DNA from 4 places in the Marinobacter sp. UBA5687 genome. Region 1 is predicted to be linked to each of the others. Evidence: predicted binding sites of a transcription regulator. Region 1 holds the regulator's gene; each other region holds the start of a gene.
The links. The regulator FliA, encoded in region 1, starts transcription of late flagellar genes. The targets are predictions, from matches to a motif close to CTAAAGTTTNNNNNNNNNNNGCCGNTAA.
Positions count from the first base shown of each region.

Region 1 (8,041 bases):
TGCACATTCGCGACAATCTGGATCTTATGCCGAACGTCTACCGGATTACCCTGATGGGCGTGACCATTGCCGAGGCCGAGATCCATCCGGAGCGGGAGCTGGCCATTGATCCGGGGCAGGTGTTTGGCAAAGTTGAAGGCATTGCCGGCAAGGACCCCGCCTTCGGCCTGGACGCCATCTGGATTGAGTCCGACAGGAAAGATCAGGCCCAGACCCTGGGGTACACCGTAGTTGATGCGAGTACCGTGGTGGCGACGCACCTCAATCAGATCCTGCAGAAACACGCTCATGAGCTGATTGGCCACGAAGAAGCCCAGAAGTGGCTGGACCAGTTGGAGAAGATTTCGCCCAAGCTGGCGGAGGAACTCGTGCCGACCACGATTTCCATCAGCATCCTGTTGAAAGTGTTGCAGAACCTGCTGAAAGAAGAAGTGCCGGTGCGGGATATGCGCTCCATTGCCGAGGCCATCGTGAACGTGCATCCAAAGAGTCAGGACCCGAAAGTACTGACCACAGTAGCCCGCCAGGCGCTGCGCCGGATGATTGTCCAAAGTATTTGTGGCAACGACGCCGAAATCCCTGTTATCACGTTGGATCCAGACCTGGAACAGTTATTGCTAAAGTCTGTTCAGCAGAGTCAACAATCCGGCGGTCAGGATGACATTGGTCTGGTGCTTGAGCCCAACATGGTGGAAAAGCTGCAACGATCCCTTCAGGACAGCGTGCAGCGCCAGGAAATGCTTGGCAAGCCCGCCATCCTGCTGGTTTCGGGGCCCTTGCGGCCAGTACTGGCGAAGTTTGCCAGCTACGGGGTAGAGCGTTTGCATGTGCTCTCTTACCAGGAAATCCCGGATAACAAACAGATCACGATAGTCGCTTCTGTGGGTCAATAAACCGACGGAGCATCGCGGAAAGCCAGAGTGCTTGCCGGTGGGAGGATGAAACAGCATGAAAGTAAAACGGTTTTTTGCGCAGTCCATGGCTGAGGCCCTGAAGCAGGTAAGCCACGAAATGGGGCCGGATGCCGTTATTCTGTCTAACCGCCGCGTTGATGGTGGCGTTGAGATCGTGACGGCACTCGACTACGACGAAAACATGGCGCGCCAGCGTCTGGGCGAAAGGGCGGTTGAAGCCACCAACGGCTCCCGGCTGGCCGAGATGCAGGCGGAGCAGCATCGTCGGCTGGAAGAGGAGCTGAACCGGTCCCGCAGTCGCATTCGTGAGGTTCGGGAAAAGCGCGCAGGAAGTGGCGCCTCAGGTGGCGTGGCGTCGTCCTTATCTTTCGAGACGGCCGATTTTCCGGCGTCACGTCTCAGTGATGAAGCGCTGGCAAAGCCGGTTGCGGGTAGCGAATCAGGCGCCGGTGGCTATGCCGATGAACTGGCCAGTATGCGTGCCGAAATCAGCTCTCTGCGTGATCTGGTCAGTGGTAAGGCTGCGACTGCCACGCCGGCCGGTAACAGCGCAGTTCAGCAACGCTTGGCCGAGCGGCTGCAGGAGTTCGGTCTGGGCGCGGAGCTGGCCGGCTCTCTGTCCCGACGGCACCGGGCCGGGCGCCTGGAAGATGGCTGGAAGCAGTCACTGAAAATGCTGGCGACCGGCGTTCGCACCGGTCGCGAAGACTGGCTTGATGCCGGGGGGATCTATGCCCTGGTCGGGCCGACCGGGTCTGGCAAAACCACCACCATTGGCAAACTGGCGGCTCGCTATGTGCTGGAGCATGGCCCGGATTCGTTGGCCCTGGTGACCACCGACCGCTACCGTGTGGCCGCCCATGAGCAGCTGTTTGTGTTCGGCAGAATCCTGAATGTGCCCGTGCGGGTGGTGGATGAGAGCCATTCCCTGGATGACATTCTTGATGAACTGTCGGATAGGCACCTGGTACTGATTGACACTGCCGGCCTGACCAGTGCCGACCGTGGTTACCAGGAACAACTGGCGGAGTTGGCTCGCAGCGATCACAATATCCGTACACATCTGGTGGTCTCTGCCACCAGTCAGCCACGTATCATGAAATCCGTGTGGCATTGCTATAAGATGGCAAACCTTGCAGGCTGCATCATGACCAAGATTGATGAAGCCCTGACCCTGGGCGAAGCGCTCGGATTCGTTATGGAGACCAGCTTGCCGGTGGCCTGGTACACCGATGGCCAGAAGATACCGGAAGATCTCCAAAGGGCGGAGGCTATCCCGCTGGTGCGTCTGGGCGTAGAAAGGCTCAGGGCCGTGCAGAGCGCGCAGGCAATAGCCGAAGGTGCCTGAGCCTCGCCAGCGACAGAATAAAACACCGGCACGCGTGCCCGTACAAGAACGTAGTAAGAGACTGATAACAGTATGAGCAGACCACATCCGGTTCAGGTGATTGCGGTTTCCGGCGGCAAGGGCGGTGTCGGCAAGAGCAATGTTTCGGTCAACCTAGGTATCGCCCTGGCCCAGAAGGGGCGCCGGGTTGTCTTGCTGGACGCGGATCTTGGGCTCGCCAACATCGATGTGTTGCTTGGCATTACCGCCAATCGAAATCTGCAAGACGTACTCAACGGCGATTGTGATCTGAAAGATGTGCTGGTGAATGGCCCTGGTGGCATCAAGATTGTTCCGGCATCATCCGGCACCCAGCGTATGACCCAGCTCAGCGCCATGGAACATGCCGGCCTGATCAATGCCTTCAGTGAGCTGGGCGACCAGATTGACGTTCTGATTGTGGATACCGCCGCGGGTATTTCTGAATCGGTGGTCAGCTTCCTGAGGGCATCGCAGGAACTTCTGCTGGTGGTCTGCGACGAACCTACTTCCATTACCGATGCTTACGCCCTGATCAAACTGATGAATCGGGATTACGGCACCAACCGCTTCCGCATCCTGGCAAACCAGGTCCGCAATGAGCAGGAAGGCCGCCATCTGTTTGAAAAACTGACCCGGGTCACCGAGCGTTTCCTGGATGTGGCACTACAATATGTAGGTATCGTGCCTTACGACGAGGCCGTCAAGAAAGCCGTTCAGAGGCAGAAAGCGGTATTGGATGCCTATCCGAGGGCGAAAGCCTCGCTGGCTATCCGGGCTCTGGCCGAAAAAGTGGACAGCTGGCCTTTGCCGTCCTCTCCCAGGGGGCATCTCGAGTTCTTCGTGGAGCGGCTCGTCGAAGTCTGATCTGAATCCAGTCCTACAAGAAAACCGGATACATGACATTGGCGAAAAATCTGGGAATTTACCATCAGGCCGGCGCCAGGAGCCCTTCAGCCCTGATTGAAGAGCATGCGCCGCTGGTCAAGAAAATCGCCCTTCATCTCATGGCCCGACTGCCTGCATCGGTGCAGCTCGAAGACCTTATGCAGGCCGGTATGATTGGTCTGCTGGAGGCTGCGCAGCGCTACTCTTCAGGCAAGGGTGCGACCTTTGAAACCTATGCCGGCATTCGCATCCGTGGCGCCATGGTGGACGAAATCCGCAAAGGCGACTGGGTGCCCCGCTCAGTGCATCGTAATGCCCGGCGAATCGCCAGTGCCATCAAACAAGTGGAAGATCGTACCGGGCGCGAGGCCCAGGATGCCGAAGTAGCTGAAGAGCTTGGCATTGGTCTGGACGAATATCACGCTTCACTGGCCGACGCCAACAGTGGCCGACTTTTTAGCCTTGATGAGCTCAATGAATCCGGCGAGCTGCCGATAGAAGAAGCAGAGGCCAGCGATAATCCGCTGGACGGTATTGCTTCCGGCGCTTTCCAGCGCAGTCTGGCGGACGCCATCGAGCAGTTGCCTGAGCGCGAAAAGCTGGTGTTGAGCCTGTATTACCAGGAAGAACTGAACCTCAAGGAAATCGGCGCAGTGCTTGGGGTCAGTGAGAGCCGGGTAAGCCAGATTCACAGCCAGGCGGCACTGCGGCTGCGCAGCCGGTTGGCCGAGTGGCGGGATGACGACAACGACTGATCGGCCGGGTGCTGTGTTTCTCTTTCAGCAGGCTGTGTAGCTTTTGGTAACCGATGCTTTACAACGTGCGCAAACACCACACAATAAGCAGTTAAGGTAGCAGCCTGCTAGACTTTCAAAAAGGCTGAATGAATTCCGGGTGTTACTGACTGGAGGTCCCATTGGACAAGAACATGAAAATTCTCATTGTGGATGACTTCTCCACAATGCGACGAATCATCAAGAACCTGCTGCGAGATCTTGGCTTCACCAATACAGATGAGGCCGATGATGGCAACACGGCGTTGCCCATGCTCCGAAGCGGCAAGTACGACTTCCTGGTGACTGACTGGAACATGCCCGGCATGTCGGGCTTTGATCTTCTCAAAGCTGTCCGCGCTGACGAAAACCTGAAGAACCTGCCGGTTCTGATGGTGACGGCAGAAGCCAAGCGGGACCAGATCGTGGCCGCGGCTCAGGCCGGGGTAAACGGATATGTGGTCAAGCCTTTTACGGCAGCCGTGCTCAAGGAAAAGATCGAGAAAATCTTCGAACGAATCCAGTAACCAGAGGTCGGATGGCTCGCCATGAGTGATACCAAACAGAACCATCAGGGCCTTGATCCGGAGGTGGCGGAGAAACTGCAAAAGCAGGCCTCCGACCTGGCTGAGAATGTAAACGCCGGGAATTATGCCAAGGCGATGACCCTGATCAATGAACTGAGCGAGGTTCGCGATCAGAGTCTGTACCGGGAAGTGGGCCGACTCACCCGCAGCCTCCATGAGGCAATCCGGAACTTCCAGATAGACCCGCGTAATGCCGAGCAGAAAGAAGTCCTGTCGAAGATGAGCGACGCTTCTGACCGTCTGGCCTATGTGGTGCAGATGACCAGCCAGGCAGCGAACCGCACCATGGACCTGGTCGAGGAAAGCATGCCCGTGGCTCATTCCATGAGGGATGAAGCGGTTGCCTTGCGGGACGAGTGGCAGCGTCTGCGCCGCCGTGAAATGGAACCTGCGGAGTTTCGCGAGTTGTATGGTCGCATCGACAAGTTCTTCGCCGGCCTGACCACAGACTCTGACAGTCTGTACCAGAATCTGTCGGAAATCCTGCTGGCTCAGGACTTCCAGGATCTTACTGGCCAGGTTATCCAGAAGGTCACCGCTTTGGTGAAAGAAGTGGAAGACAATCTTCTTGGCTTGGTAGTGATGGCCAGCCACGTGGATCAGCTGACCGGCACGGTGCACCAGATTGAAGAAAAAGAAGAATCGGCCGAAAAAGGGGTAGGGCCCCAGATCAAGGCCGATGAGCGGGAAGATGTAGTTTCGGGACAGGACGATGTGGACGATCTGCTGTCCAGTCTCGGATTCTGATAATAAAGAGGGTGACGCATGGCGTTAGATGCTGATGAAGAGATCCTGCAGGACTTCCTGGTAGAAGCCGGCGAGATACTCGAAAAGTTGTCGGAGCAGCTGGTGGATCTGGAGCAGCATCCCGATGACAGCGATCTGCTGAACGCCATTTTCCGTGGCTTCCATACCGTGAAAGGGGGCGCAGGCTTCCTTCAGCTGGAGGCACTGGTTAACTGCTGCCACTCGGCAGAGAACGTGTTCGATATTCTCCGGAATCACAAGCGCAAGGTCACTCCGGAACTGATGGACGTGGTTCTGGAGGCGCTGGACAACGTTAACGCCATGTTCGAAGAAGTTCGAAACCGGGAAGAACCAACGCCCGCGCCGGACGAACTGATCGAAGCCCTGGACGCCCTCGCCAAACCCGAGTCAGAGGATGCACCAGCGGCGGAAGCGCCAACCCCGGCACCGGAGCCGTCGTCTGCGGAGGTCGGGCAGCAAGGGGACCAGGGCGATATCACTGACGAAGAATTCGAGCAGTTGCTGGACGCGTTGGCGGATGAAAAATCCGACGGCCAGAAACCGGCCGGCAACGAGCAGGTGAGCAATCCGGCTGAATCCGCCGGCAGCTCAGACAGTGATGAAATTACCGACGACGAATTTGAGGCCTTGCTGGATCAACTCCACGGCAAGGGCCAGTTTGCCGGCGCGCCTGCGGAAGAGGAAACAGCCAAGGCAGATACCAGCACCAGCGGTGGTTCAGAAAAATCATCCGCTGACGCCGATCTGATTTCCGACGACGAATTCGAGAACCTGCTGGACGAACTGCATGGCAAGGGCGCCGGCCCAAGTGCCGGGTCTTCCGACAGCGAGCCCAAACCGGCGCCTGCTCCATCCGGCAAGGCCGAACCGGCCCCGGAACCAAAGAAAGCAGAAGCCAAAGCCGAGAGCACGGCCGCTGCCAAGCCGGCCTCTGCGCCCGCGCCTGCCCGTGAGGCCGCACCCGCTGGTGAAACCACGGTTCGGGTAGATACCAAGCGCCTGGACGACATCATGAACATGGTGGGCGAACTGGTGCTGGTACGGAACCGCCTGCAGCGTTTGGGTTCCGAAAGCGAAGACGAACACATGCACAAGGCGGTGGCCAACCTCGACGTAGTGACTACGGATCTTCAGGCTGCCGTCATGCAAACACGGATGCAGCCGATCAAGAAAGTATTCGGCCGTTTCCCGAGGGTGGTGCGTGATCTGGCCCGAAGCCTGAAAAAAGAAGTGAACCTGGTGATGCACGGTGAGGAAACCGACCTGGATAAAAACCTGGTCGAGGCGCTGGCTGACCCACTTGTGCACCTGGTCCGAAACTCCGTGGATCACGGTGTCGAAGCGCCGGACGTACGGGAGAAGGCCGGAAAACCCCGAGCCGGAACCGTGACCCTGTCGGCGGAGCAGGAAGGCGACCATATATTGCTGTCCATCGTCGACGACGGTGCCGGTATGGATCCCAATGTCCTGCGCCGCAAGGCGGTAGAAAAGGGTCTGTACGATCAGGATGCGGCAGACCGCCTTACCGACAACGAGTGCTTCAATCTTATCTTTGCGGCCGGTTTCTCCACCAAAGACCAGATTTCCGATGTCTCCGGTCGCGGTGTCGGCATGGACGTGGTGAAAACCAAGATCGGCCAGCTCAATGGCCAGATCAATATCATGTCCGAGCAGGGCAAGGGCACCAGCATTATTATCAAGGTGCCTCTGACGCTGGCCATCATGCCAACCCTGATGATCATGTTGGGTGACCAGTCTTTCGCGCTGCCGTTGGTGAATGTGGTGGAGATCTTCCACCTGGATCTGACCAAGACCAACATTGTCGATGGCAAAGAGTGCATTGTGGTGCGGGACAAGGTGTTCCCGCTGTTCCACATCAAGCGCTGGCTGGTACATGGCGCGGCCGGTCAGGCCGAGCCGGAGAACGCGCACGTGGTGATTGTAGCCATGGGCACCAAGCAGGTCGGCTTTGTGGTTGACCAATTGATTGGCCAGGAAGAAGTGGTGATCAAGCCTCTGGGCCGGGCCCTGCAGGGGACGCCGGGTATGGCAGGCGCCACCATCACCGGTGATGGCCGTATCGCCCTGATTATTGATGTGCCGAGCCTCCTGCAGCACTACGGCTGAGCAGGAATTTCCGGGATTGTGTAGGAGAAATGGATGACAGTTTCTGTCCTGGTCGTGGATGATTCGGGCTTCTTTCGCAAACGGCTGACGGAAATCCTGACGGCCTCGGGCCAGATTAAAGTGATAGGCGCCGCCACCAATGGGCGGGAAGGGGTCGAGCTGGCGGAAAAGCTGCGCCCCGATGTGATCACGATGGATTACGAGATGCCGGTGATGGACGGCATCTCTGCCGTTCGCGAGATCATGCGCAAGCATCCTACTCCGGTGTTGATGTTCTCGTCTCTGACCTACGAAGGTGCCCGCGTTACCCTGGATGCCCTGGAAGCCGGGGCGGTGGATTTCCTGCCCAAGAATTTTGAGGAAATTGCCAGGGATACCAGTCAGCTTCAGAAAATCCTCATCCAGCGCATTCTGGATGTGGCTGGTAGCCGACCCGGTGCCCGATCAGCGCCTGCGGCCCCGCGGCCGGCGACGCCTGCACCGGAACCCCGCCGGGAGCCTGCCGAGCGTTCTGGTTCGCGTCTGACCCGCCCGGCAACGCCGGAACCCCGTAAAGAGCCTGCAGCCTCCGAGCCAGTTCGTAGACCCGCCAGAAAAACCGCGACCAGGCATTACAGC
Region 1 covers NZ_DIHV01000003.1:14,941-22,981, reverse strand. The annotation lists gene flhA (flagellar biosynthesis protein FlhA) at 1-893, shown strand, start outside; gene flhF (flagellar biosynthesis protein FlhF) at 949-2,262, shown strand; gene B3Y70_RS00225 (MinD/ParA family protein) at 2,335-3,147, shown strand; gene B3Y70_RS00220 (RNA polymerase sigma factor FliA) at 3,180-3,923, shown strand; gene cheY (chemotaxis response regulator CheY) at 4,085-4,468, shown strand; gene B3Y70_RS00210 (protein phosphatase CheZ) at 4,490-5,275, shown strand; gene B3Y70_RS00205 (chemotaxis protein CheA) at 5,294-7,423, shown strand; gene B3Y70_RS00200 (protein-glutamate methylesterase/protein-glutamine glutaminase) at 7,457-8,041, shown strand, end outside.

Region 2 (8,041 bases), on a different contig from region 1:
GACTAAGGTAATAATAGACCCATTGGCCCCGGCGCTCTGTTTCCAGCAAGCCAGCTTCACGCAGCGATGCCAGGTGGCGGCTGACTTTTGGCTGAGGCGCCTCAAACGCCGCCATCAATTCGCACACGCACAACTCACCCTGACGGTGGATCAACAGCGTGGCCGCAAGCCGGAGTTCATCTCCCAGGGCCTTGAACAGGGTCATCGGATTGTAATGGGCTTGACCTTTCATATTTACCGACCAATATATACGCTTATTCGAATATGCAGTTTTTCGCATATTAGTGTGACACAGTGATGACGTAAAGGATCGACGATCAACATGCCAACCGCGGATCTTCCCAATATTAAATCTGAGCTGTTCAATGCTCCCACGGCATCGAAGGTATTCGAGGCCCCGGCCTCCGAGCATCCAGCCCGGATTCTCTTGCTATACGGCTCCCTGCGCGAACGCTCGTTCAGCCGCCTGGCGGTGGAAGAATCCGCCCGCCTGCTGGAAGCCATGGGCGCAGAAACCCGTATCTTTAACCCCCGCGGCCTGCCCCTGGCCGATGCCGAAGACGCCAGCCATCCCAAGGTTCAGGAACTGCGGGAACTGGTGCAGTGGAGTGAGGGCATGGTGTGGTGCTCCCCGGAACGCCACGGCGCCATGACCGGCATCATGAAAACCCAGATCGACTGGATACCGCTGTCCCTGGGTGCGGTTCGGCCGACACAGGGCAAAACCCTGGCAGTGATGCAGGTATGTGGTGGCTCCCAGTCATTCAACGCCGTTAATCAGCTGCGGGTGCTGGGCCGGTGGATGCGCATGGTCACCATTCCGAACCAGTCCTCGGTGCCCAAAGCCTTCATGGAATTTGATGGCAATGATCGCATGAAGCCCTCGCCTTACTATGATCGCATCGTGGATGTCATGGAAGAGCTGGTAAAGTTCACCCTGCTGGTACGGGACCGCAGTGATTACCTCACCGACCGCTACTCCGAACGCAAGGAAAGCGCCGAAGAACTGTCGAAGCGTGTGAACCAACGTTCCATTTAAGGATATGCCATGAGCAGCAAAAGCGATGTGAACACGGTTGAAACCACTGACGGCGGCCTGGACCTGTTCGGGCGTTACCTGTCCGTGTGGGTGGCACTGGCCATTGTGGCCGGTGTAGCCCTCGGGCAGCTTGCCCCCTCGATTCCCGAGACCCTGTCCCGCTTTGAATACGCCCAGGTGTCCATCCCTATCGCCATCCTGATCTGGGCGATGATTTTCCCGATGATGGCGCAGATCGATTTCAGCGCCGTGGTCGGGGTGCGAAAAGAGCCGAAGGGCCTCGCCATCACCACTATCGTGAACTGGCTGATCAAACCCTTCACCATGTTCGCCATTGCCTGGTTTTTCCTGATGGTGGTGTTTAAACCCTGGATCGCCCCACAACTGGCCAGCGAATACCTGGCCGGCGCCATTCTACTGGGGGCTGCGCCCTGCACCGCCATGGTATTTGTCTGGAGTTACCTGACCAAAGGAGATGCCGCCTACACCCTGGTGCAGGTATCCCTGAACGACATCATCATGCTGTTCGCCTTTGCGCCCATTGTGGTCTTCCTGCTGGGGATTTCCGACATCCAGGTGCCCTGGGATACGGTGATTCTGTCGGTGGTCTTATACATCGTGATTCCCCTCACCGCCGGCTACCTGACCCGCCGGACCCTGATCGCCCGCCACGGCGAACAGTGGTACGACAACGTATTTATGAAACGCCTCAGCCCCGTGACGCCTGCCGCGCTGATCGTCACCCTGGTCTTGCTGTTCGCCTTCCAGGGTGAAGTCATTCTGCAAAATCCGTTGCACATACTGCTGATTGCGGTGCCACTGGTTATCCAGACCGTGTTTATCTTTCTGCTGGCCTATGGCTGGGCCCGGCTGTGGAACGTGCGCCACTGCATCGCCGCCCCAGGGGCCATGATCGGTGCCAGTAACTTCTTTGAGCTGGCAGTGGCGGCGGCCATCGCCCTGTTCGGCCTGAAATCCGGCGCAGCCCTGGCCACGGTGGTGGGCGTACTGGTGGAAGTGCCCTTGATGCTCGCCCTGGTGCGCATCGCCAATAACACCCGGGACAAGTTCCCGGCCTGAACGATTAAGCTGAACAGGCGCGTCGCTATCCGCGCCTGTTCAGCCGACAACCACCCTGCTAATATCGCGCTCGTTTTTTGAGCGTCGAACCCGTTAATCAGCACCACCGACCGGAATTAAAAGAATGGATATTTTCCAGGCCCTTTTCCTTGGCCTCCTCCAGGGACTGACCGAATTCCTGCCCATATCCAGCTCCGCCCACCTGATCCTGACACCGGCCTTCTTTGGCTGGGAAGACCAGGGCGTCGGCTTTGACCTGTCGGTGCACGTGGGCACACTGCTGGCGGTGGTGCTCTACTTCCGCCGGGATGTCTTCGGCATCGCCCGGGACGGCCTGATTTCCATGGGCCAGCGCAAAATCGTCGGCCAGGGCGCCCTGGCCTGGTACCTGGTGATCGGCACCATCCCCGCCGGCCTCGCCGGCCTGGCCCTGCTCGACATGATCGACAACGAACTGCGCGGCGCGTCGGTGATCTTCTTCACCACCCTGGTGTTCGGCATCCTGCTGGGCATCGCCGACTGGCTGCCCAAACGCCAGCGCACCATGGATTCCCTGAACTGGAAAGACGCCGTTATCGTTGGCGTCGCCCAGGCCATGGCTCTGGTCCCCGGCACCTCCCGCTCGGGCGTCACCATCACCGCCGGCCTGTTCCTTGGCATGACCCGGGAAACCGCCTCGCGGTTTTCCTTCCTGCTGGCGATTCCGATTATCGTGCTGGCGTCGGCGGTAAAACTGCTGGAAGTGGCAACATCCGACGTGATCGTGGACTGGAATGGCTTTCTGATCGGCGGCGTCACCTCGTTCCTGATGGCCATTACCGCCATCCACTTCTTCCTGAAGTGGCTGAACAAGGTGGGCATGTGGCCGTATGTGATCTACCGGATCATTCTGGCAGGTGTAATTTACGCGGTTCTGATGTAAACCGTTTTCTTTAAATTCTTGGCGGCCTGCACAGCACCAAGAGTGCCGGGTTGGGGTTGGCTTTCCAAAAATTTGTGGAGCCAGGGATGGCGGAACACAAGCGCCACAGGGACGTGCCGAAGGAGCGCTTTTTGGAAAGCCAACCCCAACCCGGCACCGCCTCCACACTTGGCGGGCTTCTATATCAGCAGGCCTCCAAAGGCGCATAAGCCAAAACAAGCCACTTGGCGCCCTCATCGAAGTTCACCTGCACGCGGGTGTGATGCCCGGTGCCCTCTGAGTTCATCACGATACCCTCGCCGAACTTCGGATGACGCACTCGCTGGCCCAAGCTGAAACCGGACTGCTGGGCCGAATCCTGGGCAAACAGACTCTCATTCGGTCGCTCCACCATCGCCGGCCGCGTCACCGTATTACGCAACCGCACCTCCTGCAGGCAGTCCCCCGGGATCTCCCGCACAAACCGGGACAGTGCGTGAAACTTCTCCTGACCATACAACCGACGGGATTCCGCGTAAGTAAGTACCAGCTTCTTCATGGCCCGGGTAATGCCCACATAAGCCAGGCGGCGCTCTTCCTCCATGCGCCCGGGCTCCTCCAGTGACATACTGTGCGGGAACAAACCTTCCTCAACACCTGCCAGGAACACCATCGGAAACTCCAACCCCTTGGCCGAATGCAGCGTCATCAACTGCACACTGTCCTCATGGGCATCGGCCTGTGATTCGCCGGCATCCAGCGCCGCCTGGGCAATAAACTCCGCCAGCGGATCTACGCCTTCTTCTACATCATAATCCGCCAGCGCGCTGACCAGTTCCTCCAGGTTCTCCACCCGGGCCTGACCCTTCTCGCCCTTCTCACTGGCGTGGTAATCCTTCAGGCCACTGGACTCTATGGCCTGCTTCATCAGCCCCTGCAGGGAAGCGTGCCCCGCCATTTCAGACAGCGTGTTGATGATCTCCATAAACTGCTGCAGGCCGGTTTTCGCCCGGCCCTTTACCTGGCCCGCGGCCAGTAACCGCTCGGACGATTCCCACAGGGAAATACCCTGGCCGGTGGCGTATTCACGAATTTCCTGCAGGCTCTTGGCACCAATGCCGCGGGTGGGAATATTCACCACCCGCTCAAAGGCGGCATCGTCCCGGTGGTAATGTACCAGGCGCAGGTAAGCCAGCGCGTTTCGGATTTCCTGACGGTCGTAGAACCGCAACCCGCCGTAAACTCGATAAGGAATACCCTGGCGCATCAGGGCTTCTTCGAGCACCCGGGACTGGGCATTGGAACGATAGAGAATGGCGCACTCGCTGCGCAGATTGCCCTCGCTGACCCAGGCCGAGATGGAATCGGCAATATAATTGGCTTCATCCTGCTCGTTGAACGCGGCGTACAGGCTGATCGGCTCACCTTCCACCCCGTCAGTCCAGAGTTCCTTGCCCAAACGCCCCTGGTTGTTGGCAATCACCGAGTTGGCGGCTTTCAGAATGGTCTTGGTGGAGCGGTAGTTCTGCTCCAGCCGGACCAGCCGGGAATTGGGGAAATCCCGCTGGTACTGCTGGATATTCTCGATCTTCGCGCCCCGCCAGCCGTAGATGGACTGGTCGTCATCGCCCACCACCGTCAGCGGCACCCGGTTGCTGGCCAGCACCTGAAGCCAGGCGTATTGAATGGTATTGGTGTCCTGGAACTCGTCCACCAGTATGTGCTGGAAGCGCTGCTGGTAGTGGCTCAACAATTCCGGCCGGTGCAGCCAGAGCTCGTGGGATCGCAGCAGCAGTTCACCAAAATCCACCAGGCCGCCCTGCTGGCAGAGCTTCTCGTACTGGCGGTAGATCTTCAGCATGGTATTGGTGAAGTGATCGCCCGGATTCTCCTGGATATGATCCGCCCGCAAGCCCTCATCTTTCTGGCTGTTGATGAACCACTGGGCCTGTTTCGGCGGCCACTGGCTCTCATCAATGCGATTTTCCCGCATCACCCGCTTGATCAGCCGCAACTGGTCGTCGCTGTCCAACACCTGGAAGTTTTCCGGCAAGCCGGCGTCTTTCCAGTGGGAACGAAGTAAACGATGGGCAATTCCGTGGAAGGTACCGATCCATAGGCCGCGGGTGGGAATCTGCATCATCTGCTCCACGCGATAACGCATTTCCTTGGCGGCCTTGTTGGTGAAGGTCACCGCGAGAATGGACGTGGGCGGCACCCGGTCAACCGACATCAACCATGCCATCCGGTGCACCAGCACCCGGGTTTTGCCACTGCCGGCACCGGCCAGCACCAGCAGATGGTCGTTCTGGGCGGTAACCGCTTCACGCTGGGCGTCGTTCAGGGAATCGATAATATGAGAGACATCCATGGAGCAAGGCTTCACTACTGGTTAAATTTACAGGACATTATATCAGCACAACGCAAAGACTTCCTTTCTGCCAGCCGCCCGACCACCGGAAAAATTTGAGGCATTTAACATCCACCTTGGTTCAGATCTCCTGCCGCCAGCCGATACATGCCTTAACACACTGACACATGAATTCTGTGTCATACGTTCAAAAAACGACCTAGAATCGCCCCCGACTAAAGTCTTAGGCCGGGCGGACAAGGACTACAACATACTTTCATCACTGAAGATTTCTCACAAACTGGCATTGCTGGTCACCGTTGCCATTGTTGCCTTTGTGGTCAGCCAGGCCTTTTCCATTGTCACCGAGCGCAATAACTCCGAACGCCTCAGCGAAGTTCGCGACCAGCTCTACCCCTCCCTGGAACTGTCCACGATCAACCGAGGTTTGCTGCAACTGATTGAAAACCAGATCAACACTGCCGTCACCACCGGTGATGATCAACAGATTGCCGCCACCAGGGAACAACTGGCAGAAATATCCGCCAATCTGGACCGCATCGCCACGCTGAACCCGGCTCTGCGTGATCAGGTGAAGGCCCTGAAATCCGAGCTGAACGGTTACTACAACACCGCCACCCGCATCGCCACCGCAATCATAGAAGGTACGGCGGATTTCAATCGCATTGGCCAGGAAGCCTCCGCCAACGCCGAGCGGTTGGCCGGACTGCGCTCTGATCTGGACGAGATGCGCAACGCCATGGAAAGCCGCCTGACCCAGGCCATTGACGACACCACGGCGGCCAGCAGCGAAGCCGCCACCGTCTCCGTGACGATCGTGGTGGTCGCCCTGGTTGTCCTGATTGCACTGAGCCTGATTATCGGTCGATCGGTCTCCGGCAGCCTGCAGCAAATCATCAGTTCCCTGCGGAACATGGCTTCTGGCGAAGGCGATTTGACCTCCCGCATCGAGTACACCGGCAAGGATGAACTCCGGGATCTGGTGGACCAGTTCAACCGCTTTGTTGAAAAACTGCATAAATCCTTTGCCACCATCCAGCAGGACATCGGTGAGCTTAACGGCGTCGCCACGCATCTGGGCAGCACCAGCCGTACCAATCTTGAACGCATCAGCCAGCAGGCCCAGGCCATCTCCTCCACCCGCAATTCCGTGGAAGAGCTGGTAAAAAGCGTTGAGGAAGTGGCGGGCTTTGCCTCCAGCGCCTCCGACCAGACCCAGGACGCATCCAAGTTTGCGACCACCGGGCAGCAGAAGGTCGAGGGCAACATACAGACCATCCAGCGACTGATGGCAGAAATCGAGAACACTGCCAGCCTGGTCAACCAGTTCGACGAGTTCTCCGTGAAGGTGGGCGGTCTGCTGGAAACCATTCAGACCGTGGCCGAGCAGACCAACCTGCTGGCCCTGAATGCCGCCATTGAAGCCGCCCGCGCCGGTGAACACGGCCGTGGCTTTGCCGTGGTCGCAGATGAAGTACGTGGCCTGGCGGTGCGCACCCACAAGGCCACGGAAGAAATCCAGCAGGTGATTTCAGAACTCTCCAAAGCCTCCGGCGCCGCCGTGCATTCCATGCAAGGCAGCGTAGACATGGCCAGGCAGGGCGTGGATGCCACCACCGAGTCTGGCGAGGTCCTGCGCAAGATTCTCGAGAATGTTCAGCAGATCAGCGAACTGAACGAGCAGATTGCCGCGGCCACCTATGAACAAAGCACCACCTTCAGCGAAGTCACTGGCCATATGGGCGACATGCATCGCAACGCCGAGGCCGTGATGGAAAGCACCGATGAGCTGGATACGGTCAGTCGCAAGATCCAGGACGTCAGTAATGGCTTGCAGAGCGTGGCCGGGCAGTTCCGCGTTTAAGTAAAACCCCAGAAAAAGGATACTCCTGATGAAGAGACTATTCTCTGCAGCGCCCCTGGCGCTCGCCATTGCCGCCACCCCGGCACTGGCCCAGAGCACCGAGGAAACCCTTGAGCGCATGCAGCAGCAGCTCAATGCCATGCAACAACAACTGAATTCCGCGAAAGATACTGGTGTTCGCTTTAACGGCTTTTTCAGCACCGGTTTTGCCCGGGCCAGCAACGATGCCGGTTACGCCGGAATCACCGACGAATCCGAAGTGGCGGATCTGAGCCTGTTCGCCCTGCAGGGCACCTTTGACGTCACACAGAAGAGCCAGATTGTGATGCAACTGGTCGGCCGGGGCGAAGATGACTGGGAACCCCAGGTGGAGTGGGCCTATCTGAGCCACCGCCCCACCAACAACCTGCAGATTCGGGCCGGCAAGATGCGGATTCCGTTCTTCATGTACTCCGACTCCCTGGAAGTCGGCTACGCCCAGCCGTGGGCCCGCCCGCCCCAGAGTGTGTATGGCCCGATTGCCGTGACCAGCTATGTCGGTGCGGATGCCAGCTACAACCTGAACTTCGACAACTCCTCGCTGACCGCAACCGGCTTCACCGGCTTTACCGATGAAGATGGAAACTCAGGCGATGTGCAGTTGCGTAATGTCGCTGGTGTGAACCTGACCTGGACCGACTATGTGTGGACGGTTCGTGGTGTGGCAGCGACCGCTGAGGCGGATATTGATGCGACTCGCCTTGCGGCACAGGCAGCAGCCGCTGGAGTAGTGGTCGACACCACACT
Region 2 covers NZ_DIHV01000100.1:31,220-39,260, reverse strand. The annotation lists gene B3Y70_RS10450 (metalloregulator ArsR/SmtB family transcription factor) at 1-232, opposite strand, end outside; gene arsH (arsenical resistance protein ArsH) at 323-1,039, shown strand; gene arsB (ACR3 family arsenite efflux transporter) at 1,049-2,119, shown strand; gene B3Y70_RS10435 (undecaprenyl-diphosphate phosphatase) at 2,244-3,041, shown strand; gene uvrD (DNA helicase II) at 3,226-5,391, opposite strand; gene B3Y70_RS10425 (methyl-accepting chemotaxis protein) at 5,678-7,255, shown strand; gene B3Y70_RS10420 (hypothetical protein) at 7,284-8,041, shown strand, end outside.
Region 2: B3Y70_RS10425 (methyl-accepting chemotaxis protein) is a predicted target of FliA. The motif match lies at 5,607-5,634, and genes of this name have one in related genera.

Region 3 (8,041 bases), on a different contig from region 1:
AGATGGCGTCTGCACCCGTTTCGTTGGCAATGTCGATCAGGCGCTTGGCAATCAGCGGGCGGGCGATAGAGGTGCCCAGCAGGTACTCGCCTTCGTAGATGGTATTGGCGCGGAACATCGGGAACACGTAATCGCGCACAAACTCCTCGCGCAGGTCCTCAATGTAGATTTCCTTAACGCCCAGCGCTTCGGCTTTCGCGCGCGCTGGCTCCACTTCCTCGCCCTGGCCAATATCGGCGGTAAAGGTTACCACCTCACAGTTATAGGTATCCTGCAACCACCGAACGATGACGGAAGTATCCAGGCCACCGGAATAGGCCAGCACCACCTTTTTAATATCAGACATGCCCTTGCTCCAGACTGAACAGAATGGATGTGTTGAAAAGAAGGGCAACATTGTACGGGATGGCGGGGGGAATGGCTATAAAGCCCCTACCCTGCCAAAGGATAGGGGCGCCATGGACGGCAAAAGTACTGGTTTAGCCAGCGGCCTGGGAGTGCTGGGTTACCACTTCTTCGCGGATGCCGTCCCAGCCTTCTTTGATTGAGCGCAGCAGTTCAATCACTTCATCCAGCTTCGCCATATCATTACGGGCACTGCCCTCCAGCAAAGTACGCTCCATATAGTCGTACAAAGCTTCGAGCCGTGGCGCCAGATCACCGCCCTTCTCGAAATCCAGGAACGAGCGCAGCCCGCCAATGATTTCGATGGCTTTGTTCAGCAGCTGCGCTTTGCCGGCGTAATCTTTGGCCTGCATCTTAGCCTTCGCCATATTGATACGCTCAATGGCACCGCTGTACAACAGCTGGATGAGCTTGTGGGGATCGGCATCGGTGATGCTGGTTTGGGTGTTAACGCGTTGGTACGCTTGTAAACCGTTCATAAATAACCTCGTTTCACCGTATTACTCTCGATTGTTCTGTGGCGCCAGCGCAGCCAACTGCTGAGTGACGTAATCCCGGGTACTGTTCAACTGCGAGATCAAGGAATCCGCCGCTGTGAACTGGCTCACCAGCCTCTCACGATAAGCAGCAATACGTTCCTCAAGACGAACCTGGCTCTCCTGAATCTGCTCAAGCTCGCGACTAAGACTGTCTGTACGGGATTCAATGGCCCCGTCTGCGCCGACAATATTACTTACCAGATCAACTGTACGCTCACCCACACCTTCCACGAAGGTGATGGAACCACGATTACCCGTCTGATCACCGAGAATTCGAACCTGCAGCCCCGAAGCATCGCCGTTCCCAGTTCCAAGGAAAAGAACCTGGCCATCGCCTTCCGCAGCCCGGCCGTCAATAGTTCCAGCCACATCCAGGCCGTCCGTACTGGTGTTAGTATCCAGCCCAAACAGGGCTGCATCTTCGGCGGATGCCAGGGCCACTTTTGAATCGCTACCATAGTCAGCTGAGGTGAACGTCAGTTTTCCTCCACCATCCAGGCCAACCTGCAATCGGGTGCCGGCTGCATTCAGCGCATTATTGGCGTTCAACTGAGCTTGAATATCGTCCAGCAGCGCCTGCTGGCTAATTCCATTACCCTGGGTCAGCTTCAGGTTCACCGTGATATCACCGTTCACTGTCAAGGCCAGATCATCATTGGCATCGGTAATATCGAACGTAGCACCGAGTGCCGAACCAGCTACCAGCTGCCCCTGAGTGGCAGCCTGCGTGATATTGATCTCGTACTCACCGGGCTCGGTATTCAAACCGCTGCGGACAAACTCCACCTGACTGTCCGTTGTGCGCCCCTGCTCCGCAAACAGAGCCGTCACCTCATCGGGATTGGCCTTCAGTACTTCTTCGAACTTCGCCCGGTCGAATTCGAGGCCACCGGTCTCAAAATTGGTGGTGATACCCACATCGGCCAAACTCCTAACACTGGCGTTCTCCATGCCGGGTACCACACGGGTAAGAATATTCCGCAACTGGCTCTGAATCGTGCGAACCGTCGAGTCGCCGGTCAGCAAACTGCCAACACCGGCTTCGGCATTAAAGCCCGCCAGACTGTCAATAGTGGACTGCAGGCCGTTGAATTTATCAACGAAGCCCTGAACCCGGTCTGCAACAGCACCAAAATCTTGAGTGACTTTGATAGTAGAAGTGCCAGTTTCTTTGATATCAAAGGTCAGGCCATCGATTACATTTTCAAACGTGTTAGTGGAACGGGTAACCGTTACACCATTGATATTCATTACCGCATCGCTGGCAGCAATAGTTTCTTTCAGGCCGGAGTCCGCATCCATTCCCGCGTTGAAGGCAAAGCGTGAAAGGCCGGTGTTGTCGGTATTTGTGCCAGTCGTATCGCCCGTGACAGAAATACTGACGGCGTTGGCCGTACCCGTCTCGTCTGCAGACAGCACCAACTGATAACCACTCCCGGTATCGATGATTCCAGCGGAAACGCCGGCATCCGCTTCGTTAATGGCGTTCGCCAGGCCCTGAAGCGTGTCATTGCTGCTGTCTATGGTGATATTCGTGATTTTGTCACCAACCGACAGCTCCAGAGTGCCCTGCCCAACGCTGGTAGCGTCACGATCCGCAAACACATCCCGAGAAGCCAGCGCCTGAGCAGAGGCAAGACTGGTGACCTCCACACTGTAAGTGCCACGACTTGCCTTGGTGGAATCTACAGAAACACCGATATCATCATTGGTAGAAGACGCAGAGAAGGCCTTGAGATTATCCGGTGAACTTAACTGCCGCATTGGCAAACGAAGTTCGGTTACGGCACTGCGCAGCTTGCCATAGGCGGATAACAGCGCCTCGGCTTGCTGGGTTTTCTGGGTTAAGCGGGTTTCAGTAGGCTTGCGCTCTGCGGCCACCAACTGATCCACCAGATCCGAGTTCAGCACCCCGGAACCAATCCCCAACGATGATATACCTGCCATAACCATGCCTCCTCAAGGGGGCCAATGTTTTCACTGAACTATGTATCGGCCGGAAGCGGCAAAACTTTGCCCTACTGGCGCAAAAAATTGTAACAACGCGTTAAACCAAGCATAGCCCCTAATCAAACCCGGTGCTGCCATAACGCAGAGCACCGCCGGACCTTCTCAGGTGCGGCGGTGCTGAAATACCGCTGTGGTCATCCGCGCAAAAGCGGCAAGCTTTTACACTTTGATGTTAAACAACGTCAGCGGTTCGTCCTGCTGCAATTTTTCTGCCAACCTCAAAGCCACTTCATCCGGAATCTGGCGAATCACTTCCTGGGTTTGCTGATCAACCACCCTTACGATGGTCTGGCCCATGTCGTTATCCACTTCAAACTGCAGATCCCGCTGCACATTCTGAACAAAATCGTTCAGCTGGCTGACCGCCTGGTCCAGATCCTCCCGCTGCGCGTCGTTGCGCTCCTTGAGCTGTTCCGCTTTGGAGGCTTCGTTGGCAATCTGGGTATTCTGAACCTGGCGAGCACCGGCAGAAGAAGCAGCAAGGTCAGGGGCATTCCGGCCCTCGGCCTGAGATGACGACAGTGCCTTCACCGGCCCCCGGTCACTGACATTCACCAGCTTCAGGTTCGGGTTGTTCAGGTTAACGTCATTCATAGCTTTACCTCGCTATCCTCAAACGGCGGAAAACCGGAACCCGAAGGTTCCGGCTGTTACCGCTAGCCCCTTACTGCAGGAGGGACAGAACCTGCTGCGGACGGGCGTTCGCCTGAGCCAGGACGGAGATACCGGCCTGCTGCAGTACCTGGGATTTGGCCAGGTTGGCAGTTTCTGCCGCGAAGTCAGCGTCAAGAATACGGCTGTTGGAGGCGCTGAGATTTTCGACAGACGTACCCAAGTTGGCGATGGTGGACTCGAAACGGTTTTGCACCGCACCCAAATCCCCGCGCAGAGAGTTTACCGCGGTGACTGCGGCGTCGATCCGAAGAATCATCTCATTTGCGGCACCCACAGTTTTCACGTCCGCAGATTCGATGCTACTGGTCGCTGTATTGGCTGCGGCGGCGTTATTGAGGACCGTCCCCGTACCACCACCTGCGGTATAAGTCGCAGCGCCCAAATCTTTTTCGGAAACGATCTTGAGCTGACCGTCGACGACTGACGCAAAAGCCGGCTCAGTCAACTGATCATTGATTGTGGCCGCCAAGTCGTCAACAGAATCCTCTGACCCAGTGAAGGTTATTGTCTGAGCGTTACCATCGACGGTAAATGCGAGGGTACTATCATTCGCGACAGCGTTGGTACCCGAGAAATCCACGGTAAACTCCTGCGTGCGGATAGCACCGATAGCACTGGATCTTGTACCCGCACCCAAATCGATCCCGATGGTTTCGCCAGCATTTGCGCCAACCTGGAACTGCTGTTCGCCAAAGGTGCCATCCAAGACCTTAAGACCGTTAAACGCAGTCTGCGTTGAAATCCTGTCTATTTCCTTGATTCGCTGCTGCACCTCTGCATCAAGCGCCGCTCTATCCGATGCTGTGTTGGTCGCGTTGGCAGACTGTACTGACAGTTCACGAATTCGCTGAAGGTTGTTGGTAATTTCATCTAGCGCACCTTCAGTGGTTTGCGCCAGAGAAATACCGTCGTTGGCGTTTCGTTGAGCAACATTCAGGCCGCTAATCTGGGATTGAAACCGGGTTGAGATAGCCAGACCTGCTGCGTCATCCTTAGCAGAGTTAATGCGCAAACCTGATGACAACCGCTCAAGTGACTGATTTGAAAGATTTTGCGACTTGCCCAGTTGGTTCTGAGCCGTCAGCGATGCTACGTTGGTGTTGATGCCTAGAGCCATGATGCATCTCCTACAAGAATAAACTAATCTGAAATCAAGCTTTTGCTAAGCGTTTGCGGTTTGAGCGGCCACTAGGTCTGCCGCTCTGCTAACCTGATACCGCTTATTGCAGGAGCGACAGAACCTGCTGCGGGCGGGCATTCGCCTGAGCCAATACCGAGATACCTGCCTGCTGCAGCACTTGAGATTTAGACAACTTCGCTGTTTCTGCAGCAAAATCTGCGTCAAGAATCCTACTGTTAGATGCGCTAAGGTTCTCAACCGACGTTGCCAAGTTCGCAATCGTCGACTCAAATCGGTTCTGAACTGCACCAAGATCTCCGCGTAAATCATTCACAGAACCAAGAGCCGCATCGATTCTTGCGATCATTTTGTTTGCGTTCTCAACGTTAGTGACGTCCTCACCGTCCAAGCTCCCGGCAACAGCCTGACTTGCAACATCAGTGATCATGGACGCGGTTCCAGCACCTGCCGTGTATGTGGTTGCAAGCGCCTCTGAAGACACAATATCTACATCTGTACCTGCATCGTTTACGACAGCAACAGCGCCTTCGAGCGTTTCATTAATGCGATCCGCCAGCTTTTGCACACTGTCCACATCGCTATCAAGTTTAATAACCTGAGCCGTATTGGAACCGACAGTGATTGAGAGAGTTGAGTCACTTGCGAAAGCATTGGTACCAGAATAATTAACGCTCAACGCTGCCTCAGCAACTCCACCAATGGCACTGGAACGCGTGCCAGTCCCGAGATTAATCCCAATGGTTTCACCTGCGTTGGCACCAACCTGAAACTGCTGCTCGCCGAAGGTTCCGTCCAGAACCTTCAACCCATTAAACGCTGTCTGGGTGGAAATGCGATCAACTTCCTTGATCCGCTGCTGAACCTCTGCATCAAGCGCCGCCCTGTCCGATGCAGTGTTGGTCGCGTTAGCAGACTGAACCGCTAGCTCACGAATTCGCTGCAGGTTGTTGGTGATCTCATCCAAGGCACCTTCAGTGGTTTGCGCTAGGGAGATACCATCATTGGCATTACGCTGAGCGACATTCAGGCCGCTAATCTGGGACTGAAAACGAGTTGAAATCGCAAGCCCCGCAGCATCATCTTTGGCCGAATTAATACGCAGACCCGATGACAAACGCTCCAACGCCTGGTTGGAAAGATTCTGGGACTTCCCTAACTGATTCTGTGCACCTAGTGAGGCGACGTTGGTATTGATACCGAGAGCCATAATGCTTCTCCTTCGACCGATGTCGTTATTTCATAGAAGAGGTCTGGCGCCCGTTCTCGTTTGTTTGGGAGCGCCACCCTGTTACTCCACTTAACGGCACTCCACCCGATTGCTTTAGAAAAAAATCTCCGGGATTTTGTAAAGGAATGTAAAACCGGCAACTTTATTCCGTTAGAAACCGCCAACAACTCGGCACCGCCATATCCCTCCAGCAAAAAAACCTGAAAATAAACATTTAATAACAAAACCTTAAATGCGCAATTGCAAACCTGGCACACCATTCGCTTTACACACAGCAAAACGGCAATTTAACGAATTTCCGCCGGCAAGGGTTCCCCTCTACGACGGGCATCTGGTTTCCGGCACCTCTGAGCAGGAGAATAGATATGCCTCAGGTCATTAACACCAACATTGCGTCGCTGAATGCTCAGCGTAACCTGAACGCCTCGCAAGGGCAGGCCAATACCGCACTTGAGCGCCTATCATCTGGCCTGCGCATCAACTCCGCAAAAGATGATGCGGCGGGGCTTGCCATTTCGGAGCGCTTTCAGTCCCAGATTTCCGGCCTGAACCAGGCGCAGCGGAATGCTAATGACGGCATTTCGCTGGCGCAAACGGCTGAGGGGGCGATGGATGAGATTACCAATAACCTGCAGCGGATTCGGGAGCTTGCAGTTCAATCTGCTAACGCCACCAATAGCATCTCCGACCGACAGGCGTTGAACCAGGAAGTTCAGCAGAGGATTGAGGAGATCAACAGGATTGCCAGTCAGACTTCCTTCAATGGGCTGAAGGTTCTGGATGGCACCTTTGGTGTTCAAACATTCCAGGTCGGAGCAAATACAGGCGAAACAATCGGCATCAGCGGGCTCGACTCTCGGGGCAGCAAGTTAGGCTCGGTATTAGGCCAAACTGACGATTTTGCGACATCCACAAAGCCCATTCCAACGACAACTGAAACCGTAGACTTGGCATTCGCGACCGCAGCAGGAACCGTCACAGTGGGGTCATCCACACTTACGGTCAACTCTGGCGATCTGACAGATCTCGGCAGCCTTGCAACTGCCATTGAGGGCCAACTTACGACTGACGGCGTGACGGGCATCGCAGTGAGCGCAGACTCCGGCAAACTTGTTATTACAAATTCAACCGGGGAAAACGTTAAGGTTAATTTTGACCTGACTGACGGAGGCACCCCCGCAAAAGAATTCAAACAAAACTTGGACGCAGTGGGCGGTGGCCTGGATGCATTTTTCGAGGCAGGGAACACAGCCACCTTCGATTTTACTATCGATGGCTTTGCATTCTCCGTAGAAGACGCAGGCTCCCTTAATGATCTGGTAGGAGCGGTCAATGCTCAATCTAACGAAACCGGCGTCAAAGCAAATCTCGATAGAACCAATGAGGAAGTCATTTTTTCCTCAGCATTTGGCAAAGATTTTGATGTCACCATTGCAGCCGAGCTGGATAGCACGGCAGGCGACGACATTGGCTTCAACGAAGCTTACACGGCAACCGCTAACACCGTCTCGCTAAACGACACAGATATATCAACCTCACAAGGCGCGGACTTGGCTATGATTGCGATCGACTACGCCATCGACCAGATCAACGGCTACCGCGCCGAACTCGGCGCGGTCCAAAACCGCTTCGAATCCACCATCGCTAACCTGGCCACCACCTCCGAAAACCTTTCGGCCTCCAACAGCCGAATTCGGGATGCGGACTTCGCGGCGGAATCCGCGGAACTGGCCCGTACCCAGGTGCTCCAACAGGCCGGCCTCTCTGTACTGGCTCAGGCTAACGCCAGGCCCCAGCAGGTACTGCAGTTGTTGCAGGGTTAACAGTAGCCAAGTGATACCAAACGGCCGGGTTAGTCACCCGGCCGTTTTGGTTTTAGCTGAACGACAAAGTTGAACTGACCTACTCCCAACTTTCTAATTGACCCTGACCCCAAGACATTTCACCCAATCAAATGCACTTGGGTCGAATCCAATATTCCTGCTTGGAACCCTATAGCCAAAATGGCAATATATGCCAATAGACACAGGGAGGCCCCGAACA
Region 3 covers NZ_DIHV01000144.1:10,627-18,667, forward strand. The annotation lists gene B3Y70_RS15875 (argininosuccinate synthase) at 1-346, opposite strand, end outside; gene fliS (flagellar export chaperone FliS) at 480-884, opposite strand; gene fliD (flagellar filament capping protein FliD) at 906-2,891, opposite strand; gene B3Y70_RS15890 (flagellar protein FlaG) at 3,114-3,548, opposite strand; gene B3Y70_RS15895 (flagellin) at 3,619-4,746, opposite strand; gene B3Y70_RS15900 (flagellin) at 4,850-5,977, opposite strand; gene B3Y70_RS15905 (flagellin) at 6,364-7,821, shown strand.
Region 3: B3Y70_RS15900 (flagellin) is a predicted target of FliA. The motif match lies at 6,068-6,095, and genes of this name have one in related genera.

Region 4 (8,041 bases), on a different contig from region 1:
GCGCACGATAACAAGGTAGTCCGCTTGGCCGGTCAGAAGCCGGTGAGCCGGTTCTCGTTACCGGTAGAGCTGGTGCGACTGCGTGACACATCGGGTCAGTCACTCAAGGCGGTACTTGCCAGTTTTTTCGAACAGGCTGACGACAGTTTGTTTGCCCTCGCAGACCGGGCCGGCTCCAACCAGGACCAGACTGCTTACTTCGACGCCATGCGGGAGCTGCGACTGCGCCGGAAGGCAATGACAGTGTCAGTCCTGCAATACGTCAGCCAGGCCTTCAACGAGCTGGGTAAGTTCAAACCTGCCCGCTCCGGTGGTTCACTGGAAGAAGTGGACCAGGACTCCCTCAGCCTGGTGGATCACTCTGATCTTGAACAGCAGGTAGCGATAGATAACCTGACCAATCGCCTGCGGAATCGATACCAGGAGCCGGTAAGGATGTTGGCGGCCCGGATTCGCCATCTTGTTCCACAGTTGGATCTCTCTGACGATCAAATGCCTCTCAGCCCGGAAGTCATTTGTGGCGCTATTTCGGATGCTTGCACCGATCTGGATATTGATATCCGTGCCAAGCTTGTGGTTTTGAAGCTGTTTGAGCGCCTGCTGGTGGACAAGCTCAGTGATTTCTACCAGGAATGCAACAAAACCCTGATCGCCGCCGGCGTGCTGCCTGACATGAAGCGGGCTCCGGTGGGTGGTGCTCAGGTAGCGCCGGGTCGCAGTGCGCCAAAGGCAGGCGGTTCGCCAGCGCCCGCCCAGGAAGCCCCGGCTGCCGAAGGTACTGCCAATGGCCATGGACCGTCGCCTACTTTCAGTGAGCTGAGTGCGCTGTTGCACCAGGGAGAGACCAGTAGTGCCGGTATGGCACAAACCGGCGCTGTTCTGGATACCGATCGTCTGATGGCGCGCCTGAACGAACTGCAGGGCGCAGCGCCGCAGGGTGAAGGCGACAATGTGGTGCCTTTGCGCCAGCAGTTACAGCCGCTGTTGCAGGGTCCGGAAGGGAAGCGATTCTCAGTAGGGCAGGTCGACAGTGATGTGATCAACCTGGTCTCAATGCTGTTTGATTTCATTCTCGAAGATCGGCAGTTGCATCCGGTTATGAAGGCGCTGATCGGGCGGCTACAGATTCCGGTGCTCAAGGTCGCACTCAGCGACAAGAACTTTTTCAATCGTGGTGGCCATCCGGTTCGCAAGCTCCTCAACGAACTTGCCCTTGCCGCCATTGGCTGGAGCGAGAAACGTGCCGGAATGCGTGATCCGCTTCGGGAAAAAATTGAGGAAGTGGTGGGTCGGGTGCTCACCGAATACACCGATCAGGTAGGGCTGTTCGAGGAATTGCTGAAGGACTTTGGTCACTTCATGGATCTGGATCGCCGGCGTCGCGAGCTGGTTGAGCAGCGCCTTCGGGATGCCGAAGAAGGACGCGCCAGGCAGGAACGTGCCAGTCAGGCTGCTACCGATGTTATCCGTGAGCACACGGCAGGCCGGGACATTCCCGATCCGGTTTTACAGGTGCTGAACGAGCCCTGGACCCGCTACCTGCAGTGGGTGGTGTTGCGCGAGGGTGAAGAAAGCGAGCGTTGGCTGCAGGCAAAGGCCATCAGCGAGCGGCTGGTGTGGAGTGTTGACCCGCGACCGGTGTCTTCTGATACCCGGGCGGAACTGTTGCGAATGATTCCAGAGGTGGTGGAAGAGCTCCGCAAGGCGCTTCAGGAGATCTCCTGGGATCCGTTTGCAACCGATGCGGCCATCCGGGACCTGGAGCTTGCCCATGTCGATGTTTTCCAGAAACTGGTGACCGCGCCGGTTGTTGAAGACAAGGCACCCACGATTGAGAATTTTGAGGTACCTGAAGCTCCGGCAGAGCCGGCGGAAACTCCCGAGCAATCGGAACCTGCGCCGGAGGTGATTGACGAGGTGACTGAACCTGCGTCAGTCAAGCCTGCTGAGATCTCAGCCGGCGTTGAGACGGCAGCCGTCGCCGAGGAATTCGCGGAGATCCAATCACCAGTAGCGTCGGCGGAATGGCTGGCGAAGGCGGACGGCCTGAGAGTTGGATCCTGGGTTGAGATGGCCAGAGACGAGACCAGGGTCCGTTGCAAGCTGGCGGCCTTCATCAAGGCCACCGGCAAGTACATCTTTGTTAACCGCAGTGGTGCGAAGGTGGCGGAATATCATCGGGATGACCTGGCGATTGCTCTGCAGGAGCAGGCGATCACCATGCTGGATGACGGCCTGATCTTTGATCGGGCGCTGGAGTCCATCATCGACAACCTGCGTCATAACCGAAAAGACTGATCTCCGGTACTGAGTGCCCGCGCAGGGCACCGGCGACGTCGTGGCATCCATGGGCGCTTTGTGATTCAATCATCTGCATGAGTCCCCTGCGCCGATGGAAACACGTTGTCTAGTATCCAGAACGATCATCACCCACACTCCCTGAAAGATGCGGCAGCACTTTTGCGTTCCAGTGGCCGGTTCCCCGGCGTGCGCTGGTGTCCGTCGCCCAATTTTGGTCCCCGCCCGGACGGTTCCTCTATCTCACTGCTGGTGGTTCACAACATCAGCCTGCCGCCGGAACAGTTTGGCGGCCCGCACATCGAGAATTTTTTCTGTAACTGTCTGGATACTGCTGTCCACCCCTATTTTGAAACGATCGCAGAGCTGAAGGTGTCTGCACACGCGTTGATTCGCCGGGATGGTTCCGTTATTCAGTTTGTCAGCTGTCTGGACAGGGCATGGCATGCTGGCCGTTCCAGTTTTCAGGGTAAGGAGGAGTGCAACGACTACTCCATTGGTATCGAGCTCGAAGGTGCGGATGACGTTCCCTATACCGATGATCAGTACCGTGCGCTGGCGCGTCTGGCGCTCCTGGCAATGACAGCCTGGCCGGAAATCACGCCGGGTCGCATTGCCGGCCACAGTGATATTGCTCCGGGCCGAAAAACCGATCCAGGGCCCGCGTTTGAGTGGTCTCGCTTCCGGGCACTGCTGTCGAACGAGGAGATGGCCTGATGTCGTTGGTTGTTTTTCTGATTGCGTACGTGATTCGCCGCAGGCTGGACCGCGCCGACCACCTGGCCAGCGATGAGATCTGGCGTCGCTGGTTTCATCGTTGGGGCCGGGTAGAAGCGGGTCAGGAGCGGTCAGTCTGGAGAGGGGCGCTGCTGGTTGTGTTACCTTCTCTGGCGCTCGCTGGCGCGTGGGCGCTGTCCAGTGAGGCGGGCTACCGCTATGCCCTGTATCCGCTTGAACTGGTGCTGATGGTGGTACTGATGGGAGCGCCGGGCTGGCGCAAGGTGCTGCGAGCCTATTCCGATGCCTGGCGGCGCGGAGATATGCAGGCTGCCTGGCACCATGTTCAAGAGCGCCTGCCCGCCTCCGAAAGAGGAGCGGCGCTATCGCCAGAAGCCATGCACCTGTCGGTGTCGCGGGCGCTGATGGTCTCGGTTTTCGAGCGTTTCTTCCTGGTGGTTTTCTGGTACGCCGTCGGCGGCATAGCGCTGGCTTTTCTGGCTCGCGGGCTTGTAGCTCTGGCGGGCCAATGGCCGCAGGCGGCCGCGCGGGAACGCTATCAGCGGGCGGCCCGGCTTATCGGCTGGATTCCTTCCCGCTTGCTGTCATGCACATTCGGACTCGCCGGTGACCTGGCCGGCTGGTCCCGGGAAATACGCAAGGTATTCCCGGGATTCGGGAAAAAGACCGCGGATGTGCTCATGATTTCCGCCAACGGGTCGTTAACTGGTTATGCACTTGATCCTGCGCGCTTTTCGGAGTTGCACCCGGAAGAGTGGCCCGATTTTGGCGGACGGAGCCTCAGCGCCATAAGGGACCTCCTCAACCGGAGCATGCTGGTGTGGATATGTGCGTTTGCATTGCTGGTGATCGCAGGCATGGCCTAGCCGGAAAGCAAAAACGGATTACAGAATAACACTAAATAGTGATTAAGTTTTTCCGGCAACGGGCGATAATCAAACAAAAGAATAAAGATTCAGTTGTTAGAAGCAGCGAGGGCTCTGTGAACTATATAATCAATCCGGCTGTAGCACTGATGAATCGGCTGCCCATGGTTTACAAATTCAGCCTCATCAGCATTCTCTTTCTTGGCCCTATCATCGTGCTTTGCTGGTTGGTGATTTCCGGGCTCAACCAGTCGGTTCAGACCATGACCCGCGGCATTGAAGGTCTTGCAGAACTCCAGAAGGTGGAACGCCTGCTGGTGGCGTCGATGGATTACCGTGACTATCAGGCCCCTGGCATTCTGAAAGACGAACAACCCCTGCTCGAAAAAGCCAACGAAGCGGCCAGTCGTATGGACGCCCTGTTGGCAGATCTCGCCGAACCACAGCGTTCTTTTGACACCTCCGGCTCCTGGCAGGAGCAGATTCTGGCTGTAAGGGAAGAATGGGAGACGCTCAAAGCCAACGATAACTATCAGGGCAACATTGACCCCCAGTTCAAGTACTACCAGGAATTTGTGCAGAAGGTGATGGCCTTGCTGCCGGCGACCATTGAAATCAGCGGGTTGGGGCAGGATGCGTCCCGGGAAAACCTGCTGCTGTTAGGGCTGGTGCGTTCTGCGTTGCCTGAGTCTCGCACTGTTGTTGGCGGCGCCCGTTCATACGGTATTTTTGCGCTGGTGGAAGGTCAGGTGGGCTATGCACTCAGCGAAACCCTGAATGAAATCTACGATCAGTTGACCAACCGCAGTTCGCTGCTTTCGCCGGCCCTTTCCGTTGCTGTGGAGGCGTCGCCCCAGCTGGCAGAGAGTGCGAGCGGTGCGTTGACCCGCACGGAAGAGAGCCTGATGACAGTGCGTGATGAGCTGGACCTGAATGTCATTACGCCTATGCGCCTGGAGCTGCCCTGGCAGGAATTCGACGAGACCGTATCGGCGCAGATGGGATATTACGATACCCTCAGCGATCGTATCTTCGATGTGGTTGCCGGTAATCTTGAGGATCGCCTGGCTCGCCAGACCGGGCAGCGCACCCTGATTCTGGTGGCGCTGATTGCTGTGATGCTGGTGGTGGTCTACCTCTATGTGGGCTTCTTTATGTCTGTGCGGATTGCCATCAACCGGTTCAGCGAAGCTGCAAGAAATGTGGCCGCCGGCGATATGACCACCCATATCCGGTTGAACAACCGGGACGAACTGGGGGAGCTCACCTCTGAGTTCAACAACATGACCGATCGTATTGCTGAGCTTGTCCGGTCGGTGGGCTCTACAACAGCAGATGTTGATCAGCAGGCGGTCCGGGTGAATGACACCGCATCGGCTAACAGTCAGGCCGTGGCCCGACAGATGGAAGAGACCGGTCAGATCAACGAGGCCATGGGCCAGATGGTGGAAGCGGTCAATGAAGTTACCGAGAGTGCGCACCGGGTGGCGGATAGTGCGGGGAATGCCGAGAAAGATACCGAGAAGGGTCGGGAAGTGGTGGCCGATACGGTGGCGACCATTAACCGGCTGGCTACGGAGATTGCAGGCGCCGTTGATGTCATCAACCGGGTGAGTGCGGACAGTGACAATATCAGTCAGGTTCTGGTTGAGATTAAAGCAATTGCCGAGCAGACCAACCTGCTGGCGCTGAACGCGGCCATCGAGGCAGCGAGGGCGGGAGAACAGGGGCGTGGCTTTGCGGTGGTGGCGGATGAGGTTCGCTCATTGTCCCAGCGTACCCACAAGTCCACTGAGGAAATTGAAGGCATGATTTCCCGGCTTCAGGGTGGTGTAAAAGAGGCGGTATCTGCCATGACCTCAAGTCACGATGCCACGGAGAAGACGGTACAGAAGTCTGGTGAAGTGACCGAAGCGCTGGATCGGATCGCCTCGGGCATTTCCGAAATCGTGGATATGAGCCACCAGATTGCCCAGGCGGCGGAGGAACAGTCGGCCGTGGCCAGGAACGTGAATGCCAACGTGGAGCGCATTGGCGAATTTGGCCAGAGCACTGCCTCCAACGCCGAAGAGACTCTGGCTTCGTCCAGACAGATGTCGGAGCTTACCGCGTCGCTTCAGCGCCTGGTGGAAGCATTCAAGGTGTAATCTGCGGTTGTTGTTGTGAAAAATCCGGCCTCAGAGGCCGGGTTTTTTTTGCTCCCAGAGAATCTCCTGGCTGCCATCCCGGCGAGCCAGCACTCGGGCGATGACAAACAGCAGATCGGATAACCGGTTCAGGTAGTGACGCGAGGCAGTATTGATGGAGTCCTCGTGGCCAAGGGCCACCACCACGCGCTCGGCCCGGCGACAGACCGCCCGTGCCAGATGACATTGTGCTGCGGCAGGGCAGCCCCCAGGCAGGATGAAGTTTTTTAGCGGCGGCAGGTCGGTGTTGTACTCGTCCAGAGTCTGCTCCAGCCACTCAATGTGATTGTCGCTGATCACCTTGCTGCCCGGGATGGCAAATTCGCCGCCCAGATCAAACAGGTGATGCTGAATGCGCCGGAAGATATCGATCAGACGGTCACCAGAGGGAAGCGTCTCAATCAAAACGCCGATATGGCAATTCAGCTCATCTGCCATACCCATGGCTTCCACTCGCTGGGCATTTTTGGCGATACGGTTGCCATCGGCCAGGCCGGTAGAACCGTCGTCTCCGGTTCGGGTGTAGATCTTCGACAGGCGATTGCCCATGGTCTTGCTCCCTCTGGTAAAAGTCAGTTCAGTTGTTGTACCTGTTCGGCGAGCATTTGGTTCACCTGTACCGGTATGCCATGTTGATGGCCGAGCCGCGCCAGGTAACCGTTAATGAAGTCGATTTCCGTGGTTCTGCCTGCCTTTACATCAGCCCGCATGGAAGACGTGTTGGCGGCGGTTTTGCGGGCGACAGCCTCAATAGTCTCGCGCAGGTCTTCCGGGGCTTGTTGCGGTTGTCCGGCAGCAGGGAGCAGGCGGCTGATCTCCTCGCACAAGGGGGCAATCCATTGCAGGTAAAACGGTTGTGTCAGGATCTCTCCGTTGGGGCAATCCAGAATGGCCGTAAAGGCGTTTATGCCGGCGTTGATCACCAGTTTTTGCCAGAGCCTTGCCAGTATGTCGTGTTCAGGGTGGACCATGAGGCCGCTGCTGGCGAGCTGTTGGGCAACCCATTCGACCGATGGGTCCCCCGCCGGGTTCAGGGCACCGACCCAGGTTGTGCCGCGGCCAGCGTGAACGGTCAGCCCGGGGGCGGGCCGGTTTGCGCCTTCGGTCGTGGATGCGGCCAGTACCGGCCGGTCCGGCCATGTTTCGGTGACCTGCTGCTGGCTCCCAAGCCCGTTTTGGAACAACACAATGGGAGTCTGTTTGGCAATGGAGGGCAGGGCCGCCTTGAGGGCTTCGAGAGTGTTGCCGGCTTTGGTCGTCACCAGGAGTAGATCAGGAGATTGGCCGGGTTGTAGCCAGGGAATAATGGTACTGCCTGATTCGCCGTCAATGGGCTGAAAGCGATAACAGACGGGGGCAGGGGCCTGCCCCGGACGGGGCACAAACGCTACCTGCCCGGCAGGTAGCGTTGCCGCCCAGAGCCGGCCCAGGGAGCCGGCACCGAGGATGGCGATCATGGCCTTACATGGCCTCGATTTCTGCCCGTTGCGCACTGAGCCGCTGCAGGCTGCCCTGGGCATCCTTCAGCTTCTCTTTTTCCTTCTCTACGACTTCGGCTGGTGCCTTGGCGGTGAACTTCTCGTTGTTCAGCTTGCCTTCCAGGCGACCGATTTCCTTGTTCAGGCGTTCCAGCTCCTTGTCCAGGCGCTTGAGTTCGGCGTCCTTGTCGATCAGGCCGGCCATGGGCACCAGCACTTCCATTTCGCCTACCAGTTGGGTGGCGCTCATGGGAGCTTTGTCGCCCTCGAACCATTCCAGCTTCTCAAGTTTGGCCAGGGAAATGAGGAATTGGCGGTTGTCGTTCAGGCGGCGCTGATCGTCGGCGTTGCCGCCTTTCAGAAGTACCGGTACCTGCTTACCCGGGGAGATGTTCATCTCGCCGCGGATATTACGCACCGCTACAATCACGCCTTTCAGCCACTCGATATCGGCGGCCACGGCGGCATCCTGCTT
Region 4 covers NZ_DIHV01000145.1:11,969-20,009, reverse strand. The annotation lists gene B3Y70_RS15995 (DUF1631 domain-containing protein) at 1-2,298, shown strand, start outside; gene ampD (1,6-anhydro-N-acetylmuramyl-L-alanine amidase AmpD) at 2,404-3,015, shown strand; gene B3Y70_RS15985 (histidine kinase) at 3,015-3,902, shown strand; gene B3Y70_RS15980 (methyl-accepting chemotaxis protein) at 4,019-6,049, shown strand; gene B3Y70_RS15975 (cob(I)yrinic acid a,c-diamide adenosyltransferase) at 6,080-6,637, opposite strand; gene B3Y70_RS15970 (ketopantoate reductase family protein) at 6,661-7,545, opposite strand; gene B3Y70_RS15965 (valine--tRNA ligase) at 7,550-8,041, opposite strand, start outside.
Region 4: B3Y70_RS15980 (methyl-accepting chemotaxis protein) is a predicted target of FliA. The motif match lies at 3,944-3,971, and genes of this name have one in related genera.